One region of the Bariatricus sp. HCP28S3_F11 genome, then DNA from elsewhere that is predicted to be linked to it. Evidence: predicted binding sites of a transcription regulator. Region 1 holds the regulator's gene; each other region holds the start of a gene.
What was found. Region 1 encodes Rex, which represses fermentation and respiration genes when NADH is low (regulators of the CRP and FNR family bind a similar motif). Its sites were predicted from a motif close to ATTGTTAANTANTTAACAAT; they were not measured.
Positions count from the first base shown of each region.

Region 1 (4,036 bases):
AGAGAAGTTTGAAGAAGCCGGAATCGAGTATTTCTATACGCTGATCGACGATGCCGTAGCACGTGTGATGAAGTCTGAAGGCGGTTATATCTGGGCATGTAAGAACTATGACGGTGATGTGATGAGTGACATGGTTTCTTCCGCATTCGGATCACTGGCCATGATGACTTCCGTGCTGGTATCTCCGGAAGGATACTATGAATATGAGGCAGCACACGGAACGGTACAGCGGCACTATTACAAGCACCTGAAAGGAGAAGAAACATCTACTAACTCCGTGGCAACGATCTTTGCATGGACGGGGGCACTCAGAAAACGTGGTGAGATGGATGGAAATCAGGAGCTGATGGATTTTGCCGATAAGCTGGAAAAGGCAACGATCGATACAATTGAAAGCGGAAATATGACTAAAGATCTTGCACTGATCACGACGCTTCCAAATCCGACTGTATTGAACAGCGAAGATTTTATCAAAGCGATCGCTGAGAGATTGTAAATAAAAACAGGAAAAACGCGCCGATAAGGCGCGTTTTTAACAGTTATTCAGCCAGCTCTTCCCATTTTTCATAGAGCTCTTCCAGCTCTTCTTCATTTGCAGCCTTTTCCTTTGCCAGTTCCTGACACCGGACGGAATTGGTATAGATTTCTTCCTGCATAAGAAGCGTATCGATCTCCTGGTTTCGTTCTTCCAGCCGGGTAATGCGTTCTTCCGTCTTTTTCAGTTCGTTCTGACGCTTCCGGATTCTTGCTTGTTCTTCTTTCTGTTCCTGCCAGCTCATTTTGGACTGGGACATTGAAGAAGTGCCTTCATTCGTAGATTGCTTGTCTGAAATATTGCCACCGGCGTATGCCGTCGTGAGTTCCTCTTTCTTTTCGAGATAGTAATCGTAGTTTCCAATATAATTTACAAAAGTATGGTTCACCAGGTCAAGAATACGCGTGGCTGTCTGGTTGATGAAATAACGGTCATGGGACACATAAAGTACGGTTCCGGTGTACTCATTCAATGCATTTTCCAAAATTTCTTTCGAAGCGATGTCCAGGTGGTTCGTAGGCTCGTCCAAAATCAGGAAGTTCGCCTCGGAGAGCATCAGCTTTGCAAGAGATACTCGTCCGCGTTCTCCGCCGCTCAAATCACCGATCATCTTAAATACATCATCGCCTGTGAATAAAAATGCAGCTAGAACATTCCGGATCTGTGTATTCGTAAGTGTCGGATAATCATCGGAGATCTCTTCAAAGATCGTTTTTTCCATGTGAAGTACGTGATGTTCCTGATCGTAGTAACCGATATGTACATTGGTTCCCAGTGTAAAGCTTCCCGAATCCGCCGCGATCACATTGTTCAAAATCTTAAGCAGTGTCGTTTTCCCTGTTCCGTTATCGCCTACGATGGCTACATGTTCACCTCGCTTAATCTCGAAGCTGACATCCTGAAAAAGGACCTGGGGAGCAAATGATTTTCCAAGGCCTTCAACGCGAAGCACGTCGTTCCCGCTCACACAGGAAGGCTCCAGGCTTAAATGAATATCGGTATTCAGCTCAACCGGTTTTTCAACAGGTGTGATTTTGTTTAACAGCTTTTCCCGGCTTTCCGCACGTCGGATTGATTTCTCCCGATTGAAGGAACGAAGCTTTTCGATGACTGCCTCCTGATGCTTGATTTCCCGTTGCTGATTCAGATATTCTTTCAGCCTTGCGTCTCTGAGCTGCTGTTTCTTCTGGGCATAATCTGAATAATTTCCCATATATGTCATCAGTGTACCGCTTTCAATCTCCAGCACTTTCGTTACGACACGATTCAAAAAATAACGGTCGTGGGAGACGATGAGCACTGCACCGGAGTAATTCAGCAGGTAGTTCTCAAGCCATGCGATTGAATTCATATCCAAGTGATTGGTAGGCTCATCCAGCAGTAAAATATCCGGTTTCGTCAGCAGAAGTTTGCCGAGGGAAACACGTGTCTTCTGGCCGCCGGAAAGGGCGTCCACCGGTTTCTGAAATTCATCCTCAGTAAACCCAAGGCCTTTAAGAACACCGACCAGTTCGCTTTTATAAGAATAGCCGTCAGCACGTTCAAATGCAGCGGTAAGTCTATGATAAGTGTCAAGTTTCATCTGAAGTGCGTCACCGGTCAGCGTACTGATTTCCAGTTCCAGTGCACGAATCTGACGTTCCATTTCGATAATCTCAGATTTGGCGGTGCGGACTTCTTCGTAAATGGTATTCCCGCTCATCAGGTCCTGGTGCTGGGCAAGATAGCCCATTGTTTTTCCTTTGGTAAGAATTACATCACCGTCATCACTATTCAATTCACCGACGATCATTTTCAAAATTGTGGATTTCCCGGCGCCGTTCAGACCGACCAGCGCCGCTTTCTCACGGTCTTCTATATGAAAGGAGCCTTTATTCACAATAACCTGCTCCCCAAAGGATTTCGTTAAATTGTGGCATGCCAGTATCATTTTCAAACCTCCTTATACTGTAGAAATAGGTACTGTCTACCTCATTATATCGGAAATACAATAAAAAACAACTATTAAGTTTGACTTTTTTATGTCATTTTTATATAATGAAATTTAGAATAAGAATGGAAGGTGGATGTCAGGTGGAAGAAAGAGAAATATCTCAGGCAGTAATCAGAAGACTTCCGAGATACTATCGTTATCTTGGCGAATTGCTGGAACACGGTGTGGAACGAATATCCTCCAACGATTTGAGCAAGAGAATGAAAGTAACTGCATCCCAGATTCGTCAGGACCTTAATAATTTTGGTGGATTTGGACAACAGGGATACGGGTATAATGTAAAATACTTATATACGGAAATAGGGAAAATTCTGGGACTGGACAACCAACATAACATGGTCATTATCGGTGCCGGTAATCTTGGACAGGCACTGGCTAATTATGCAGCATTTGAAAAAAGAGGTTTTGTATTAAAAGGATTATTTGACGTGAATCCACGACTTGTGGGAATTACGATCCGCGGTGTGGAGATCCGGATGATGGATGAACTGAGTGATTTTATTCAGAAGAATGATATTGAAATCGGAGTACTTGCGATTCCGAAGACAAGAGCCATAGATGTTGCGAATGTTCTGGTTGATAATGGTGTGCGGGCGATCTGGAATTTTGCACATACAGATTTGAATCTTCCGGATAATATTATTGTTGAGAACGTGCATTTATCGGAGAGTCTGATGAGACTTTCATACAATATAACACGTTATAATATGGAACATACAGATAATTCATAATTCGACAGAATGTGTTACACACATTTTGCCTGAATCGGCGTAATGAGAGAAGAGTTCCGGCTGCGGGGCTCTTTATTGCGTATTGGAAGGTGAGAATATGAAATATATATTGACGGCTAAACAGATGAAAGCGGCGGACGGAAGAATGATCCATGAGATCGGGATTCCTTCGCTGGTACTGATGGAACGTGCGGCGCTTCAGTGTATGGCTGCAATGAAAGAAGAGCAGATTGATCTGTCCTATGCACTGGTGGTATGCGGCTCCGGCAACAACGGTGGAGACGGATTCGCGGTGGCAAGACTGCTTGCCGAAGAAGGAAAAAGGGTCGATGTGTGTTTTGCCGGAAAATTGGAATCCAGGAGTGAAGAAACGAAGCAGCAGATGCATATTCTGGAAAATCTGGGCGTGTCTGTAGGAAACACTTTACCGGAGAAGGAATATAGTGTTATTATAGATGCCGTATTTGGAATCGGGCTTTGCCGAAATATCGAAGGACATTACCAGAATGTGATTGAACAAATGAACCGGTATCAGGGATACAAAGTTGCGATTGATACTCCGTCCGGAATTTCCGCTGACACCGGGGAAGTACTGGGATGTGCGTTCCGGGCTGATTTGACAGTCACGTTTGCATACGCTAAGGCAGGTCAGGTTTTCTTTCCGGGTTCCGAGTATGCGGGGAAAGTACTGGTAAAGGATATCGGCATTACGGATCCGGGCTTTGAAAACCGGGACGATCTTTATTTTATGCTGGAAAAACAGGATGTGATTTCCAG
Region 1 covers NZ_JBQHUC010000008.1:11,750-15,785, forward strand. Annotated here, with positions in the region: gene ACTNBR_RS05600 (NADP-dependent isocitrate dehydrogenase) at 1-496, shown strand, start outside; gene ACTNBR_RS05605 (ABC-F family ATP-binding cassette domain-containing protein) at 540-2,465, opposite strand; gene ACTNBR_RS05610 (redox-sensing transcriptional repressor Rex) at 2,609-3,259, shown strand; gene ACTNBR_RS05615 (NAD(P)H-hydrate dehydratase) at 3,357-4,036, shown strand, end outside.

Region 2 (4,036 bases), on a different contig from region 1:
CACTGTAATCGATGTGAAACCGGACGAGATTATTCTGAATATCGGATACAAGGCCGACGGTATCATCACCAGAAGTGAATACACGAATGAGTCAGGATTAGACCTTACAACAGTTGTATCTGTTGGAGACACAATGACTGTAAAAGTGCTGAAAGTAAATGATGGAGAAGGACAGGTTCTTCTTACATACAAGAGACTTGCAGCTGAGAAGGGCAATGAAAGATTAAAAGAAGCATTCGAGAACAAAGAAGTTCTGAAAGCAACCGTTACACAGATCCTTGGCGGCGGATTAAGTGTTGTTGTAGATGAAGCAAGAGTATTTATTCCTGCAAGTCTTGTGTCAGATACTTATGAGAAAGATTTATCAAAGTATCAGGATCAGGAGATTGAGTTTGTGATCAGCGAGTTCAATCCGAGAAGAAATCGTATCATCGGTGATAGAAGACAATTGCTCGTAGCAGAGAAGGCTGAGAAGCAGAAAGAGCTCTTTGCAAAGCTGAAAGTTGGCGATACGGTTGAGGGTACTGTTAAAAACGTGACAGACTTCGGCGCATTTATCGATCTCGGCGGAGTGGACGGACTGCTTCATATTTCTGAAATGTCATGGGGAAGAGTTGAGAATCCGAAGAAAGTATTTACAGTAGGTGAGACTCTGAAAGTACTTGTGAAAGATATTCGCGATACAAAGATCGCACTCAGCCTGAAGTTCCCGGAGACCAATCCGTGGGCAAACGCAGCAGAAGATTATGCTGTAGGTAAAGAAGTGACAGGAAAAGTGGCAAGAATGACTGATTTCGGTGCATTTGTAGAGCTGGCACCTGGTGTAGATGCATTACTTCACGTATCTCAGATTTCCAGAGCACATGTTGAGAAGCCGTCTGATGTTCTTTCTGTTGGTCAGGAGATTACAGCTAAGGTTGTAGATTTGAATGAAGCTGAGAAGAAGATCAGCCTTAGCATGAAAGCACTGGAGAATGCAGAAGTGCAGGCAGCGGAAGCACCGGTTGAAGAATAGAATTTTAGAAAATTCAAGTGAATATGATGGGATTTTTATACAAAAAGAGACTGGAAACAGTCTCTTTTTGCGTCTATAAAATGTTAAAAAAACATCAAGATGTTTCTCAAAATGTACAATAAATTTGTGCATTTTACTGGAATTGTTCTTGAGTTTTCGGTATAGTTAGAGCAAGTCAACAAGGAGAAATAAGGAAGGAAGGAAATTGATTATGGGACTTTTGACATTTAAAGGCGGAGTTCATCCGAATGACGGCAAAAGCTTTGCAAAGGACAAGGAAATTGTAGAACTGTTGCCGAAAGGCGATCTTGTGTATCCGCTTTCCCAACACATCGGGGCGCCGGCAAGCCCGGTTGTCAAAAAAGGCGATCATGTCCTGAAAGGGCAGATGATTGCCGAAGCGGGTGGATTTGTATCTGCGCCGATTTATGCGTCCGTGTCGGGAACTGTAAAAGCAATTGAGCCGCATGTGAACCCGACCGGTGCAAAAGTGAATTGCATTGTAATTGAAAATGATGGTCAGTATGAAGAGGTGGAATATCCTCCTGTAAAACCACTTTCAGAACTGACAAAAGAAGAGATTCTGAATATGATCGCGAATGCCGGTATTGTAGGTATGGGTGGGGCCGGATTCCCGACCCGTGTGAAGCTCTCACCGAAAGAACCGGAGAAGATCGATTACATCATAGCGAACTGTGCAGAATGTGAACCGTATATCACGGCAGACTACAGAAGGATGATGGAGACTCCGGAACTTCTGGTAGAAGGCATGAAAGTTATTCTCAAGTTGTTTGACAATGCAAAAGGTATTTTTGGTGTGGAAGATAACAAACCGGATTGTATCGCAAAACTCAAAGAACTGGTTAAAGACGAACCGCGTATGGAAGTAAAGACATTGATGACAAAATATCCGCAGGGTGCAGAGCGTCAGCTGATCTATGCAACCACTGGACGCGCCATCAACTCTACGATGCTCCCGGCCGACGCAGGATGTGTGGTGGATAATGTAGAAACTGTCATCAGTATTTACAACGCGGTTGTGAAGGGAATCCCGTCTATGGAGCGTGTTGTGACCGTGAGTGGTGACGGCGTTGCAAATCCGGGAAATTATAAAGTCCTTTTTGGTACCAATCAGAGAGAATTGGTAGAAGCAGCAGGCGGATTGAAGGAAGGATGCGAAAAGGTGATTTCCGGCGGACCGATGATGGGATTTGCCATGTATACGCTTGACACACCGATTACGAAAACATCGTCTTCTATTCTCTGTCTTTCCAAAGACGAAGTATCTGCAAGTACGGCGACCGCATGTATCAACTGCGGAAGATGTGTGGAGGCCTGCCCAAGCCGAATCATACCGTCCAGACTTGCGGATCTTGCAGAACGTCATGATGAAGCAGGATTTGTCAAGATGAACGGACTGGAATGTGTGGAATGTGGTTCATGCAGTTATGTCTGTCCGGCAAAGCGCCATCTGAAGCAGGCAATCGGCTCCATGAGAAAGACTGCACTTGCAAATAAAAAGAAAAAATAGAACAGTACAGAGAGGAAGAGGTGAACAAAAGTGAGTGAACAATTGAAAATTTCATCTTCACCACATATTCGTTCCAAAGCGACGACCAGTAATATTATGATGTGGGTTGCAATCGCACTTCTGCCGGCGACCGCCTTTGGAATCTATAATTTCCGTGACACACATGCATGGCTTGTTGTGATCGTGACGACAGCAGCAGCAGTACTTACGGAATATATTTATGAGAAACTAATGCACAAACCGATCACGATCAAAGATTTCAGTGCAGTTGTCACAGGACTTCTGCTTGCACTGAACCTTCCGCCGACAGCACCACTTTGGATGGGAGTTCTCGGAAGCGTATTTGCAATCCTGGTCGTAAAGCAGCTGTTTGGAGGACTGGGACAGAACTTTATGAACCCGGCACTTGCTGCAAGATGTTTCCTGCTGATTTCTTTTACCGGCAGAATGACATCCTTTACATATGACGGGATTTCAGGTGCCACACCGCTTGCGGCTATCCGCGCAAATGTGGAAGCAGGCAACAGTGCACTGGCAGGAGTGAACAGCATGGATATGCTCCTTGGAAAGATCGGAGGAACGATCGGTGAGACTTCTGTGATCGCAATTATGATTGGCGCGATTATTCTGATTCTTATGGGAATTATCGATCTTCGTATTCCGGGAACTTATATCGTGACATTTGCATTATTCATTGGAATTTTCGGCGGATTTGTTGATGGAATCGGATTTTTCAACATTCCTTACATGACAGCACAGCTCTGCGGCGGCGGTCTGATGCTTGGAGCGTGGTTCATGGCAACCGATTACGTGACATCGCCGATTACGAAGAAGGGACAGATCGTATATGGAATCATTCTTGGGGTTCTGACCGGAATCTTCCGTTTGTTCGGAGGGTCCGCAGAGGGCGTATCCTACGCGATCATCTTCAGTAACCTTTTGGTTCCGCTGATCGAAAGAGTTACTCTTCCAAAACCATTCGGTAAAGGAGGAGAAAAATAATGAATAAAATATTAAAAAATACATTGATCCTTACCGCGATTACCGTGATTGCCGGTACGGCTCTCGGACTGGTATATGAAATAACAAAAGATCCGATTGCAAAGGCAGAAGCTGATGCAAAGCAGGAAGCCTGCCAGACGGTTTTCCCGGAAGCAGATACATTTGAAGAAGTGGAAGTTGATTCGGATGCGGCGGCGAAGGCGGTAGAAAGCATGGGAACCAATGCAACGGTCGATGAAGTGTATGTGGCAAAAATGGGCGGTGATGAAGCAGGATATGTGATCACTACAACAGATAAAGACGGATACGGTGGAAATATTCAGATTTCTGTTGGAATCATGAATGACGGAACCGTGAACGGTATCTCCATTCTGTCGATCGGTGAGACGGCAGGTCTCGGTATGCGTGCGACAGAGCCGGAATTCTATAATCAGTATGCAGAGAAGAAGACAGACAAGTTCTATGTTGCCAAGGATGGCGGAGAGAAT
Region 2 covers NZ_JBQHUC010000001.1:118,827-122,862, forward strand. Annotated here, with positions in the region: gene rpsA (30S ribosomal protein S1) at 1-1,015, shown strand, start outside; gene rsxC (electron transport complex subunit RsxC) at 1,227-2,546, shown strand; gene ACTNBR_RS00555 (RnfABCDGE type electron transport complex subunit D) at 2,577-3,548, shown strand; gene ACTNBR_RS00560 (RnfABCDGE type electron transport complex subunit G) at 3,548-4,036, shown strand, end outside.
Region 2: a site for Rex is predicted at 1,095-1,114, ahead of rsxC (electron transport complex subunit RsxC). Genes of this name have one in related genera too.

Region 3 (4,036 bases), on a different contig from region 1:
GTCGGGGTCGGAACACGCTGAGCAGATCCGATTAATTTTCCATTTAATTCAGGAATTACTAAACCAATAGCTTTAGCTGCTCCTGTGCTGTTTGGAACGATGTTGCATGCTGCTGCACGAGATCTTCTGAGATCGCCTTTTCTCTGCGGTCCGTCAAGAGTCATCTGATCACCTGTGTAAGCATGGATTGTACACATGATACCAGATTTGATCGGTGCAAGATCGTTCAGTGCCTTAGCCATCGGTGCCAGACAGTTTGTTGTACAAGAAGCTGCTGAAATGATATGATCATCTTTTGTAATCTTTTCATGGTTTACATTGTAAACGATAGTCGGAAGGTCATTTCCTGCCGGAGCTGAGATGATAACATTCTTAGCACCTGCTGTGATATGTGCTTCTGCTTTTGCTTTAGATGTGTAGAATCCTGTACATTCAAGAACTACATCTACATCAAGTTCTCCCCATGGAAGGTTTTCAGCTTTAGCTTCAGCGTAGATTTTGATTTCTTTTCCATCAACAGTGATAGAATCTTCGCCAGCTGTTACAGTATCAGCTAATGCGTATTTTCCCTGAGTAGAATCGTATTTTAATAAGTGAGCTAACATTTTAGGAGATGTAAGGTCGTTGATTGCAACGATCTCATATCCTTCTGCTCCGAACATTTGTCTGAACGCAAGACGTCCGATACGTCCAAATCCATTGATTGCTACTTTTACTGCCATGATTTAGTCCTCCTAAAGTTTAATTGTATTACTGTTTGTTACAGCTACAGAAATGATAAATGATTAACATTGTTAAAGATTCATCAACCATGTTTTATTGTACTAAATCCCGAACAAAAATTCAAGTGTCTTTTGCATTTTTGTGGGCTGTTTTCCATTTTTTATTTAATTCTCCTGAAAACCGGCTCCCTATTTTTAAACTCTGCATAATATCGAAATCCGCAGTCTTCGAGGATCCCGGAAACCTTGTCAAATCCATAAGCGATATGCTCTTCCCTGTGGGCATCTGAGCCGATCGTCACGATCTCGCCTCCCAGTTCCCGGTAACGTTTCAGGATATCCGGATGTGGGTGTGCAAAGGGAAGACCATACTTAAGTCCAGCCGTATTCAATTCAAGCCCCTTTCCATGTTCGATCAGAAAACGCAGGATTTCGTCGATCTGATCCGAGAATGCCTGGTAGGAATACTCTTCTTCTCTATGTGTACCGTAGCGCACGGAGTAATCCAGGTGCCCCAGCGTATCAAAATCCGGACAACAGCTGATATCGGTCAGCGTCTCATCCAGCACTTCCCGATATGCTTCCCTATCCGTCCGCCCATCAAAGAAGTCTCTGTAATATGGATCCTTTCCCCGAATCACATGTACGGATCCGATCACATAATCAAAAGAATATCCTTTCAGGAAAGAGTGAATTCTTTCCGGGAGATGCGGCTGAAGTCCGATTTCCACACCGATTCGCAGATCGATCTGATCCTTATATTTTTCCCGAAGCTCTGAAAATGTGCGGAAATATTCTTCTCTGCCAAATATAAATTCGATTCCTTCACAGACATAGTCCATATCTTCATGGTCTGTGATGCAGATACTTTCGAGTCCTTTCGATATGGACGCAAGAATCATGCTCTCCGGGTCTGCTTCGGAATCCCCCGAAAAGCGTGTATGCATATGTGAGTCGCTGCACATTTTTCTCCTTTCCGGAACGATGCCGTCTTGTACTACAGGGATGTGTTTCTGTCTGTAATGATCGTTCCGCCTCCCAGCACGTAATCTCCGTCATAAAGAACCAATGCCTGCCCCGGCGTCACCGCCCTTACCGGTTCGTCAAATGTGCAAAGGATTTCATCTTCACCCGTTCTTTTGACCGTACACGGTGCACCTTTATGATTGTATCGTATTTTGCCAAATGCACGCATCTCGCCTTCGATATCTTCAACTGCCATAAAGTTCAGACGATTTGCCTTCACGAACCGTGTCATGGATTCTTCATTCGTTCCTATTACGACTTCGTTCGTTTCCGGTCGAATCTCCAGAACAAATGCGGGGTGTCCGAGAGAGAGGCCCAGGCCCTTGCGCTGTCCGACGGTATAATGTGTAATTCCTTTATGTCTTCCAAGGATTTTCCCGTCGGTACTGACAAAATTCCCCTCGGGTACTTCTTTTTTGCTTTCTCTTCGGATAAATTCCGCGTAATCCCCGTCCGGTACAAAGCAGATATCCTGACTGTCCGGTTTACTGGCCACTTTGAGATGGATCTTCTCTGCAATAGCACGGATCTCTTCCTTGGAATACTCTCCCACCGGCATCAGAGTCCGTTTCAGCTGATCCTGTGTCAGATTGTAAAGTGCATATGTCTGGTCCTTCATTCTGGTTGCCGAATGCTTAATCGCATATCTTCCGTTTGGAAGTACATCGATTCTTGCGTAATGCCCTGTCGCAATATAATCAGCACCGATTTCCATACTTCGCGTAAGAAGTGCTTCCCATTTCACATACCGGTTGCACGCAATACACGGATTCGGAGTCCGTCCGTTCAGATACTCATCCATAAAATAGTCAATGACATATTTCTGAAATTCTTTCTTAAAATTCATCACATAGTACGGAATATCCAGTGCGGCAGCTACCCGGCGCGCGTCTTCCACTGCACTGAGGCCACAGCATCCACCGTTTTCCTCCTGCACCGTTTCTTCTTCATCCTGCCAGATCTGCATTGTGACACCGATCACATCATATCCCTGTTCCTTTAGCAGGTAGGCAGCAACGGAAGAATCCACACCGCCGGACATTCCAACAACAACTTTCTTTTTCTCCATCCTTCTTCTCCGCGGCAAAGTCTAGTTCTAGTATACTAGTACTCTTCTTCCTCGTCCTCTTCTCCTTCATGAATATCGGACTTCGGTTTTTCAAGTCCTTCGATCTTAATTCCATTCTTCTGCGCATAATCCCAGAGTGCTGCATGAATTGCTTCTTCCGCCAGAAGAGAACAATGTACCTTTACCGGCGGAAGACCGTCAAGTGCTTCCATAACGGCTTTATTCGTGATCTGCATTGCCTCCTGAATATTCTTGCCTTTCACAAGCTCCGTCGCCATACTACTGGTCGCAACGGCAGCTCCGCACCCGAAAGTCTTGAATTTGACATCCCTGATGATACCGTTATCGTCAATATCAAGATAAATTCTCATGATATCTCCACATTTCGCATTACCTACTGTTCCCACTCCACTGGCATTTTCAATCTCACCCATATTTCTCGGGTGCTGAAAATGATCCATTACTTTTTCTGAATACATCTATATTTACCTCCTGTTATTTCTCCTGTTTTTTCATAAAGTCTTCATAAAGCGGTGACATATTTCTCAGATCACTTACGATCGTTTTCAATTGTTCTACGACATAGTCGATCTCTTCTCTGGTGATCTCTTCATTCAGTGTCAGCCGCAGCGATCCATGCGCGATCTCGTGTGGAAGTCCGATCGCCATCAGCACATGGGACGGATCCAGAGATCCCGAAGTGCAGGCAGAACCGCTTGATCCACAGATACCTGCCATATCCAGACGGATCAGAAGGGATTCCCCTTCGATAAACCGGAAACTGAAGTTTGCATTATTCGGAAGCCTCTTTTCCGGGTGTCCGTTCAGCTTTGTATACGGGATTTCATCAAGCACCCGGCTGATCAGATAGTCACGCATTTCAATCTCTTTCTTTGCACGTTCCTCCATGGTAGCCGCTGCCCTTGCTGCTGCTGTTCCAAGCCCGATAATTCCCGGTACATTTTCCGTTCCGGCACGGCGCTTTCTCTCCTGTGCGCCGCCATGAATAAAGGAGCGGATCTTAACACCCTTGCGGATATAAAGGAACCCGATTCCTTTCGGTCCGTTCAGCTTATGACCGCTGGCACTCAGCATATCGATCTGACACTCATTTACATCGATCGGTACCTGTCCAAATGCCTGAACTGCATCCGTATGGAACAGCACACCATGCTTTTTCGCGATGGCACCGATCTCTTTGATCGGTTCGATGGTACCG
Region 3 covers NZ_JBQHUC010000001.1:210,493-214,528, reverse strand. Annotated here, with positions in the region: gene gap (type I glyceraldehyde-3-phosphate dehydrogenase) at 1-722, opposite strand, end outside; gene ACTNBR_RS01040 (histidinol-phosphatase HisJ family protein) at 884-1,687, opposite strand; gene mnmA (tRNA 2-thiouridine(34) synthase MnmA) at 1,720-2,817, opposite strand; gene nifU (Fe-S cluster assembly scaffold protein NifU) at 2,853-3,296, opposite strand; gene nifS (cysteine desulfurase NifS) at 3,313-4,036, opposite strand, start outside.
Region 3: a site for Rex is predicted at 791-810, ahead of gap (type I glyceraldehyde-3-phosphate dehydrogenase). Genes of this name have one in related genera too.

Region 4 (4,036 bases), on a different contig from region 1:
GCTGCGAATGATTCATGACCAGCAAGGAATGCGAAGCAGTCTGTATCTTCTTCCAGAAGCATCTTTCCAAGGTTACCGTGTCCAAGACCTACTTTTCTCTGGTCTGCTACAGAACCCGGGATGCAGAAAGCCTGAAGGCCTTCACCGATTGCTGCTGCAGCTTCTGCTGCTGTGTCAACATTTTTCTTAATTGCGATTGCTGCACCTGTGATATATGCCCAGCATGCATTTTCAAAACAGATCGGCTGAATAGCCTTAACCTGATTATAAACATCAAGTCCGGCATCCTTTGTAATCTTTTCTGCTTCTTCCAAAGAAGCAATGCCATAGCTGTTTAATACTTCATTGATTTTATCAATTCTTCTTTCATATGATTCAAATAAAGCCATTTACTTGTCCTCCTGATTTATTTTAAGTTACCTGATATGTACAAGCGGCACCAATTCTTAAGGCGACACTAATGATTAAGCTTTACGTGGGTCGATGATCTTAACAGCGTCAGCTACACGACCATACTGTCCCTGAGCTTTCTCCCATGCTACGTTTGGTTCGTCTCCGCCTTTGATGAAATCTGTGAATTTGCCAAGGCTTACGAATTTGTAACCGATGATCTCATCATGCTCGTCCAGTGCGATACCTGTAACATATCCTTCTGCCATTTCAAGATAACGAGGACCTTTTGCAAGTGTTCCATACATTGTACCAACCTGAGAACGAAGTCCTTTACCAAGGTCTTCCAGACCTGCGCCGATCGGAAGTCCGTCTTCAGAGAATGCACTCTGAGTTCTTCCGTAAACGATCTGTAAGAATAACTCTCTCATTGCTGTATTGATAGCATCACATACAAGGTCTGTATTCAGTGCTTCCAGAATTGTCTTGCCCGGAAGAATTTCAGATGCCATAGCTGCGGAATGAGTCATTCCTGAACATCCGATCGTCTCAACCAGTGCTTCCTGGATAATACCATCTTTAACATTCAAAGTCAGTTTGCATGCTCCCTGCTGCGGTGCACACCAGCCAATTCCGTGTGTCAGACCAGAAATATCCTTTACTTCTTTTGCTTTAACCCATTTCGCTTCTTCCGGAATCGGAGCCGGTCCGTGATTTGCACCCTGAGCTACCGGACACATCATTTCTACTTCATGTGAATAAATCATGTTAAAACTCCTTTCAAATGTAAATGATTTCTTCCTATAGTGTGTTTGACATATTTTTAACACCCCATATATGTCTTTATTTTCGCATAATTTTCGACATTCGTCAATCATTAGTTTGTACAAAGATTCCAAAAATCACTGTCTGTTTTGTAGGCTTTTATCTCCTCCATTGTAAATGGTGCGGTGATCCAGCCACGCTCTTCCTTCTGCTGTTCATCATCCCGATAATGATAGGTCATACCGATTTCAATACCGTCCTTGTTCACGAAGAAATTGTCATAATAACGGTTATCAAGGATCTCTCCGCTCAGGATTTTCCGATACTGTGACGTCTTCAGCGCATCTACTACGATCGAATTCGGTGCTTCTTCTTTCATCCGTTTCTTCCATTCTTTTATAAATTCCGTATCTACATTGATGATTTCACTCGTTTCATAGATTTTTCCGTCTGACAGGCGGATGTTTCTCGTTCTTAGATCCTGATATCTTGCATTTTTGTTTCCTGCATAATAATCATCCGAGAAGACTACGCTGATAAAATCTTCTCCCGCGTATGTCACACGATAAGTCACCTTACTTGCGAGGATCGGAGAGTCTTCTTTCATCACCGCCGCTTTCATATCATCGCTGGCCTTAAGATACAGCGCATTGACCGTACTCATCGCACAGTTTTTCAGTTCCTCATTGACCTTCGCAATCTGTTCTCCTTCCAGCCCCTGGATCTGCGGATACTTCACATCGAACTGGGATGTGATGCTTCCCTCACTTTTCGAGGATTCATAAGAATAAGACTCCTCCGTAATCGTGTAGGGCAGGTTCTCCGCCTGGTAACATTCGATTCCATCAATTCCTTCCCCGGTCTCTTTTTTCGTCTCTTTCTCCGTTTGATCCGTTTGCCCCCCATCGCTTAGGAATGGATTTTTCATTCCTCCGCCATCCATAATTCCATCCTGAACCATCGTAAATACTCTATACGCTGTCGTTCCGACACCTATTCCCAGAAGTACCACAAGAGCCAGGATAGCCAGCATCAGGAATTTTCCTCTGCGTTTTGCTTTTTTCTGAAGCCGGATTTCTTCCGCACTCATCGCTCTTTCCATCGGAACGTAACGGACTTGGTTTTTCACCTGCTCCGGAGCCACTTCATGGAATCCAAGCCGCCTGTAAAAGCCTTCGGCCTGAGGCGCCGCATGAACCGTCATCTTCGTTATTCCAAATGCCACAATACAGAACTGCTGCAGGGCAACAAAGAGCAGCCTTCCGATTCCCCGTCTCTGCCAGTTCTTCCCGACAAACAGAAGCGCAATGTGCCCGTCAGTCTGCACAGCACCGACTCCGCAGAGCTCCTGTCCTTCCATTGCTCCGAACACAATCAGTTGTCCGCTCTGCACCTTCGGCATAAAATTCTCATATTTAATAAATTTCTGAAATTCTTCTACACCTTCCCTCGAATACGTCGGTGCAATATCAGCAGCAAACACATCCCATACCAGATGCAGTCCTTCCAGTATTTCCTCATTTTCCAGTCTTTTAATTATCATACGCTTTACCTCTTTATGTTATTTCTGCTGCTGTCCTGCCGCCAGCAATTCCTCCCTCAAAAGTGTAAGCGCCCGCACAACCGCATAATCCCGATTTTTCTCCCGGTTTCCGGTGAAATGACATTCCCGGGTCGTCACGCGTCCGTTCACCGCACATCCGATATAGACCAGTCCGACCGGCTTTTCCTTGGTCCCGCCGCCCGGTCCCGCGATTCCGGTCACACTCAGAGCAGCATCAGCCTCTGCTGCCTTTGCCGCACCTCGCGCCATTTCTTCGGCTGTCTGTGCACTTACCGCGCCGAATTCTTCCAGTGTCTCATGCTTCACACCCAGAATCTTTTCCTTGGATGCATTTGCATAAGTAATATACCCTTCATTGAACACCTCAGAAGCTCCGGCCGCATTCAGAAGCCGTCCGGCCAGCTTGCCCCCGGTACAGGATTCTGCGGTCGAAAGTGTCATGCCCTTTTCTTTCAAAAGTGCCACAAGATTCTCTTCCAGTGTCTCCTGCTCATTGATCGTATACACCGCATCGCCGAAGCGTCGATACATTTCCTCGATCATCGGCTTCATGAGCTCTTCTGCCTCTTCCTCGGATTTCGCCTTCGCAGTCACCCGGAAATGAACTTCTCCCGTCTTTGCATAAGGTGCCAGCGTCGGATTCGTCTGTGCGTCCATGAGATCCGCCACCATCGTTTCGGCCCGGCTCTCTCCGATACCACATATTTTCACCATATGAGAATAAATTCCTTCCGGCTGCAGTTTATTCAGGTACGGAGCAATGTCCTGTTCGAACATGGGTTTCATCTCATTCGGTGGTCCCGGAATCAGAATCGCTGTCTTTCCCTTTTCCGGATCTTCAATGATCAGTCCAGGAGCGGTGCCGTTATGGTTATCGATCACGATCGCACCTTCCGGAACCAACGCCTGTTTCCAGTTGTTCTCCGTAATCCGGCTGCTCCCTATCCGACCGAAATACGCTTCGATCCGCTCTTTAGAATGCTCATCCAGATACAGTTCTCTTCCGAATACACGTGCAGTCACTTCTTTCGTCAAATCATCCTTCGTAGGTCCAAGTCCCCCTGTCAGGATCACGATATCCGAGCGGTCAAGTGCCTGACGTATCGCGTCCTCCATACGCTCCTCATTATCGCCCACCACCGTCTGATGATATAAAGAACAACCTAGCAGAGCGCATTTCTCTGCTAGGTAAGCCGCATTCGTATTTACAATATTTCCAAGTAAAATTTCAGTTCCTACGGAAATCAGTTCCACAACCATGTTACATGCCTCCCTGTGTCAATACCTGCTTGTTCTTCGCTATATAATCCACCAGTG
Region 4 covers NZ_JBQHUC010000015.1:63,558-67,593, reverse strand. Annotated here, with positions in the region: gene ACTNBR_RS08890 (GGGtGRT protein) at 1-389, opposite strand, end outside; gene ACTNBR_RS08885 (iron-sulfur cluster assembly scaffold protein) at 465-1,157, opposite strand; gene ACTNBR_RS08880 (GNAT family N-acetyltransferase) at 1,268-2,698, opposite strand; gene ACTNBR_RS08875 (competence/damage-inducible protein A) at 2,717-3,979, opposite strand; gene pgsA (CDP-diacylglycerol--glycerol-3-phosphate 3-phosphatidyltransferase) at 3,981-4,036, opposite strand, start outside.
Region 4: a site for Rex is predicted at 1,202-1,221, ahead of ACTNBR_RS08885 (iron-sulfur cluster assembly scaffold protein). Genes of this name have one in related genera too.